Linked DNA regions of Pontibacter liquoris. The protein of the gene in region 2 interacts with the protein of the main gene of each other region in a pairwise test. Links are inferred from orthologs where the notes say so. Each region holds a gene or a part of one and is shown on either strand. Other genes may lie near its edges.

Region 1 (3,274 bases), 1.8 Mb from region 2 along the record:
GTCGAGGATATCAAATTCGTTTTCGCTCATAAATTTCGGATCATTCTTCCTTTCCAGTGATAGCGGCCAAAAAGTCCTGCCAGCGCTATACATACTACATACGGAATATATACGAACTGCAACGGCAGCATGTATACCAGGTAGCGCTGCTTCCGCAAAAAGGAAAGTATACGGTTTAAAAATAAGAAATCGATCGCACATTTAACAGCATAGGCCGGCAGAAACGCTTGCCAGTGCAGCAACCCGAGCCCTGCTGCAGGAATGGCCAGAAACAGGAACAGGTTTGCGGCAAACACCACTACGGCCACAGCCTGCACTTGCCTGTTCTGATAAGACTTCCATTTACTGGCCCACCGGACGCGCTGCAAAATAAAGGCTGGTAAGCTTTTAGGAGCCATAGTATAAACAATGGCTTTCTGGCTTTTCAGGAATGCAACTTTATCAGGGTAGCACTTGCTTATCTTATGGAGCAGGAACTCATCGTCGCCGCTGGCAATGGCTTCATTTCCGGCAAAGCCGCCTACTTCCTCAAAAATAGTTTTGGTATAAGCCAGGTTGGCGCCATTACACATATTGGGTTTTTGAAGTTGCAGCGAAGCGCCTCCTACCCCTATCAGGCTGGCAAACTCTACCAGCTGCATGCGCTCAAACAAGGTGTTGGTATGCTGAAAGCAGACCGGACCGCTGATAAAGTATGGCTGCCGGGTTTGGTAGAGAAAAGCAAACTGGCGTAGCCATTCCGGCCCTATCCGGCAGTCGCCATCGGTAAAGACCAGCAGCTCGCCCGTTGCCAACTCCACCCCTTTCCTTACAGCAGCTTTCTTGCCCACCAGGTTAACATAACTATCCAACCGGATAATTTTAACATCTATAGTAGTGGCAAGTATAAATTCTGCTGCCACTGCCGTTGTAGCATCCTCGGAATGATCATCTACCAGCAGCACTTCGAGTAAGTGCTGGGGATATTGCTGCGCCTCCAGGTCCTGCAACAAAGCGCCTATGTGCTGGGCTTCGTTGCGCACCGGTATGATCACGGTAATGGCAGTAGCAGGCTGGAAACTTTCCGGTGCATAGCTGCTGTCCATCCGTTGCCAGGCATGCCAGCGCCGCAAAATCAACCAGCTATAGGCGCCAACGGAAAAAAGCAAGAGCCACATCATACGCCTGTTCGGGTTGGGGCAACACACAGGCGCAGCACAAACCTTCGGCAGGGTAGCGCCACATTTAGCAGACATAAATTAGGATGGGCGCTGAGCTGCTGCAGGGTTTTAGCGGGAATTTGGTTCATGTTGCTATCCCAAGTATGAGACGAGTATAAAGTATAAAGCAAGGGCATTTATAGCCATTTGCAATTTAAAATTCGAAGCACGGCACAAATATACTTTTTAAGGCAGCCCGAAAAATGTAAATTTGCCGCTTATGGTTTTTACATCTGCCCTTCCCCCGCATAAACTTATACTTGGCATCGATCCCGGCACCCAGATCATGGGCTATGGCCTAATCGAGGTGACCGGCTCCAAGGTGCAGGTAGTACAGTATGGCGTCATTCACCTCAAAAGCTACAGCAACCACGCCATTAAGTTAAAGAAAATCTTTGACCGCATGATCCAGCTCATCGACGAATACCTGCCCGATGAACTGGCAATTGAGTCGCCTTTTTACGGCACCAACGTGCAAAGTATGCTAAAGCTCGGCCGGGCGCAGGGCGTGGCCATTGCCGCTGCCCTCTCCCGCGATATTCCGTATGTGGAATATGCGCCTAAAAAGATCAAGCAATCCATTACTGGCAACGGTAATGCCTCCAAAGAGCAGGTAGCCAGCATGCTCATGCAGCAGCTCAAGATCAAAGAAGCGCCCAAACTGCTCGATGCTACCGACGCCCTGGGGGTAGCCCTGTGCCACCACTATCAGAAAGGCAACAATGCCAAGCAAGGCGGCAAGTCCTGGAAGAGCTTCCTGACCGATAACCCGGACCGACTGGCGCAATAAGTTACAGCCATGTAGCGCCACTAAAAAGTGCTTTATCAGCAGGATTTTCAAGAAAAATGCACTGTAAATAACCGGCTGGCCCTGTAGCGCAGGTTGCTGCTTACTTCCTCAGAATCAATCCCGAACAAATCCCCTTTATTACCTTCCGGTAGGCGGGTCCCTTATCCTGATAAGCTAAAAAAGCAGGTGCCAGCATCTAGTGGCAGGCTGCTGCCGTATGCAAATGTTAGCATCTATTTGATTAAAAAGTATCTCAAATGCCAACTTTACCTATAACTTTACAGGTTCAAAGGGCATTTGCGTGCATAAATAAGGTGCCCTTATAAAACTGACCATACCAGATGCGTAACTATGTAACTACAAGAAGGCTGGATCGTGTTTTTCTTGAAATATACAGAATCTATACTTTTGTAATTCGATTTTTTAAAGAGGTTTTTTTCCCGCCTTATGAGGTAAAAGAGATCATCACCCAGTGCTACGAAGTGGGCGTACGCTCGCTGCCGCTTATCTCACTGACAGGCTTTATCATCGGCATTGTTTTTACCAATCAGTCGCGCCCTTCCCTTGCTGAGTTCGGGGCCACCTCCTGGCTGCCTTCCCTTATCTCTATTGCTATTGTGCGCGCGCTTGCCCCACTGGTTACGGCTATTATTGCGGCTGGCCGGGTAGCTTCCAGTATCGGTGCCGAACTGGGCTCTATGAAAGTGACTGAACAGATCGATGCCATGGAGGTATCGGCCACAAACCCCTTTAAATTCTTGGTAGTGAGCCGGGTGCTGGCCACCACGCTGATGGTGCCTGCCCTGACGATGTATACCATGTTTGTAGCCCTGATGGGCGCCTACCTGAGCGTGCACCAGAACGAGCTGACCAGCATGACTACTTATTTTGTGCAGGTATTCAGTGCTATTTCGTTTCTGGATATTTTTGCGTCGGTCATCAAATCATTCCTCTTCGGTTTCACCGTTGGCATGGTGGGGTGCTACAAAGGATATCACTCTTCTAAAGGCACTGAAGGCGTGGGAAAAGCGGCTAACTCGGCTGTGGTAACGGCGATGTTCCTTATTTTTATTGAGGAGCTGCTAACCATGCAGATCATCAATGCAATTCGCGCCATTTAAACTATGAAAAAAGAAAAACCGAAAATTGATTATAGCAACAAAGTCATCGAAATCAGGGGGCTGGAAAAGTCTTTTGACGAGCTTGACATTCTGCGGGGCGTGGACCTGGACCTCTATCAAGGGGAAAACCTGGTGGTACTGGGCCGTTCCGGAACCGGTAAATC
Region 2 (3,216 bases):
TAAGCGAGATGTAGCCCAGCTGCGCATTGAACTTATACTCGCGCGGGTCCAGCCTGCGTGCCCGCACGTGTTCAAAGTCGATGCCTTTCTGCAGGCCCTGGCTGCGCAGGTACTGGTCTACGTTGGCATTGTTGCGGGCAGTAGGGTTGGTGAGTAAATTGTACAGGCTATTGGCATCGTTGCTGGCAGGAGCGGTAGGCGGCTTGCTCTGGAACTGCTGCCGGAAAGGAGCTGCCTCGCCCAGGTCCATGTAGGCCACCATGTTGCGCAGGTTCTCGGTTGCCCGGTTGCTGTTGGTCACATACAGTTCGATACGGCGGATCACGATGCCCGAATTTACCAGCGGCAGGTTTTTGAGGGCATTGTTGTAGCGGTCGCGGAAGAACTGCGACAGGTAAAAGTGGCGGTCTTTATCGTAATTGTCTATTCTGATCTCGAAGGGTTTGTTCTGTGCGCCGTTCTGCACCACCACTTCGTCGTTGCGGCCGCGTACGCTGGAAGCAATGGTGGTTACGCCCAGGCGCCCGAACTGCAGCTGTGCTTTTACGCCAAACAGGTTCTGCGCGCCCGTGATGAGGGAGTTGTTGAGGGGCAGGCTCACGTTACCGGCTTCTACCTTACGAATGATCTCTTCTTCGTAACCGGTATAATCCAGTTTCATGTTGTTCTCGAAATCGAAGTTGGCGTTGTTGTCCCAGTTAAAGTTGAGGCGCATTTTTTCGCCGATCTTGCCCACCAGGTTCAACGAGATGTTCTGATCGAACTCAAAATCGCCGGTGCGCTGCTGGCGCAGCGGAATAGTCGGGTTCTCGTTGCGGTTAAAACGGGCACCAAACTTAAGCGAGACGTTGCCATTGGGCTGGATATCAACAAAATTGCCGCCAAAGATGCGGTCGAACACCGGGCTGATGTAAATCTTGGGCACCAGGCGGTTGCTGCTCACCACGCTTTCGCCATCCAGGCCGGCAGACTTTTCGCGCCAGTAATTGCGGATCGCCTCCCGCTGCTGCCACTCCGAGTACTCCTGCATCGTCATCGACGAAGGCGTGCGGTAATTCACATCGCCCAGCGTTTCGGTAATATTATACTGCTTCAGGCTATCATCCAGCTCCACGTTGAGCTTCAGGTTTGTCGGCTGGCCCAACAGCAGGGGAGACGGACTGGTACGGGTACTGAACGGACTGCCGCGCCGGTCGGAAGGCACAAACGTAGGCCGGCGGCTTGGGATATACTGCTGTAGCTTGGTAGAGTCTGCTTTTGCGGTATCCTGGCGGGCGGTATCCTGTAGTAGAAGATTATCTAAAATAGTTGAATTGAACCGGCTACGCGAATGCAGTTCCTCTGCCTGCGACATCCACGCCAGCAAAGAGATAGCTGCAACCATAGCGAGAAGCAGGCTGTTTTTTTTACTTTTCCGGATCAAATGGGTATATTCTGTTAAGAAGATTTCAACGCAAACTTTATCAGTTCCTCTACGCTCAAATTACTGCCTTCGCGTTTGATAATACTGTCCAGCGTTTTTTCAGCTACAGTCTTGGCAAAACCCAAAGTAACTAAAGCAGATAACGCTTCGGCACGGACCATATTGTGTACCGTTGCCGGTGCCGAAGTAGCATCTGAGAGGAGCACTTCTTTCTTCAACTTGTCCTTCAGCTCCAGTATTATGCGCTGCGCCGTTTTGGCTCCAATTCCTTTCACATGCTGAATGGTGCGCACGTCCTCCCGCACAATAGCCTGCTGTATTTCCTCTACCGAAAGCGACGACAGGATCATCAGCCCCGTATTAGGGCCAACGCCGGAGATCGAGATCAGGTGCAGAAAAGCATCCTTTTCGGCTGTGGTGGTAAAGCCATACAAAGTATGGGCATCTTCCTTGATGTGCAGGTAGGTATGCAGCTTGCAGCGCTCCCCGGTCGGCAACGAAGAATACGTACTCAGCGAGATCTTGATCTGGTACCCGATGCCGTTCACATCAATGATGACGTAGGTCGGGTCCTTATACGTTAATTTGCCGTCGATGTAGGCTATCATGTATATATTTATATATTCTGATTAGTATGATTCTGTGCATCTACGACAGCAATGGTCACCATGTTCACAATATCTCTGATCGAGCTGCCCAGCTGCAGAATATGCACCGGCTTGCGCATGCCCATCAGCACCGGCCCAATGGTCTCGGCTCCACCCATTTCCTGCAAAATCTTGTAGGCAATGTTGCCTGCCGTCAGCGTCGGGAAAATGAGGGTGTTGGCCCCTTTTTCTGCCAGCTCGCTAAACGGGTAATTCTCCCGCAGCAGGTCGCGGTTCAGAGCCGTATTGGCCTGCATCTCACCATCCAGCAGCAAGTTAGGGTAGCGCTGTTTTGCTTTTCGCACGGCCTCTGCGCCTTTGTCCGGAATTTCGCCCCGCACTGATCCGAAGTTAGAGAACGAGAGCATGGCTACCCGCGGCTCGGTGTCAAAGAAACGAACCGTACGGGCCGTCAGGCCAATGATGTCAACTAATTCGTCTGCCGTTGGGTTCACATTTACGGTGGTGTCGGCAAAAAAGTAAGGCTCTTTTTTATTCAGGATGATATACATGCCCGCTACTTTGTTTACGCCTTCTTCCACGCCAATTACCTGCAGGGCCGGAAGGATGGTTTTGGAATAGTCGCGGGTTAAGCCCGAAATCAGGGCATCGGCCTCTCCGGTCTCCACCATCATACTTCCAAAGTAGTTGCGGTCACGCATCAGGCGGCGCGAGTCAAAGAGGGTTAGTCCTTTGCGCTGGCGCTTGTTGAAAAGCATTTGTGCATACTCCTCCCGTCTGGTGTCCTCCTCAAACGTGTCGATGATGGTTACGCCTTCCAGGTCCAGGTGGTTTTCCCGGATAATGGTTTCGATCCTGCTGCGGTTGCCCAGCAGAATCGGGTTGGCAATGCGCTGCTCGCGCACCATCTGCGCTGCTTTCAGAATTTTAAAGTGATCGGCTTCCGCAAAGACCACGGTTTTAGGCGCTTTTTTAGCCTGGTTCGTGATGCGCGTCATCAGCTTCTGGTCGATGCCGATGCGTTCCTGCAGTTCCAGTTCGTACGCTTCCCAGTTAGTGATAGGCCGGCGTGCTACGCCGCTCTCCATGGCTGCCCGGGCCACAGCCGGCGAAACGGTAGTGATCAGGCGCGGGTCCAGCGGTTTGGGGATGAGGTAAAAGCGACCGAAGTTGATGGAATTATCG

The links.
Region 1: the proteins of ruvA (region 2) and ruvC interact in binary tests that used the Escherichia coli proteins (3 or more experiments, as listed by UniProt). The link is inferred for Pontibacter liquoris from one-to-one orthologs.

Annotation. Positions count from the first base shown.
Region 1 is NZ_JALEBG010000001.1:1,816,607-1,819,880, reverse strand. Bases 259-3,204 are described here. They hold ruvC (crossover junction endodeoxyribonuclease RuvC), read left to right. Parts: upstream 259-1,419; coding sequence 1,420-1,989; downstream 1,990-3,204. Other genes in these bases: LWL52_RS07515 (ABC transporter ATP-binding protein), read left to right, coding at 3,114-3,204; LWL52_RS07520 (MlaE family ABC transporter permease), read left to right, coding at 2,331-3,110; LWL52_RS07530 (glycosyltransferase), read right to left, coding at 259-1,160. Also shown: LWL52_RS07535 (hypothetical protein), read right to left, coding at 1-30; more of LWL52_RS07530, read right to left, coding at 27-258; more of LWL52_RS07515, read left to right, coding at 3,205-3,274.
Region 2 is NZ_JALEBG010000001.1:27,922-31,137, forward strand. What follows is about bases 235-3,122. They hold ruvA (Holliday junction branch migration protein RuvA), read right to left. Parts: upstream 2,032-3,122; coding sequence 1,438-2,031; downstream 235-1,437. Other genes in these bases: sov (T9SS outer membrane translocon Sov/SprA), read right to left, coding at 235-1,384; LWL52_RS00105 (NADP-dependent malic enzyme), read right to left, coding at 2,040-3,122. In the rest of the region: more of sov, read right to left, coding at 1-234; more of LWL52_RS00105, read right to left, coding at 3,123-3,216. UniProt on the Escherichia coli protein: The RuvA-RuvB-RuvC complex processes Holliday junction (HJ) DNA during genetic recombination and DNA repair.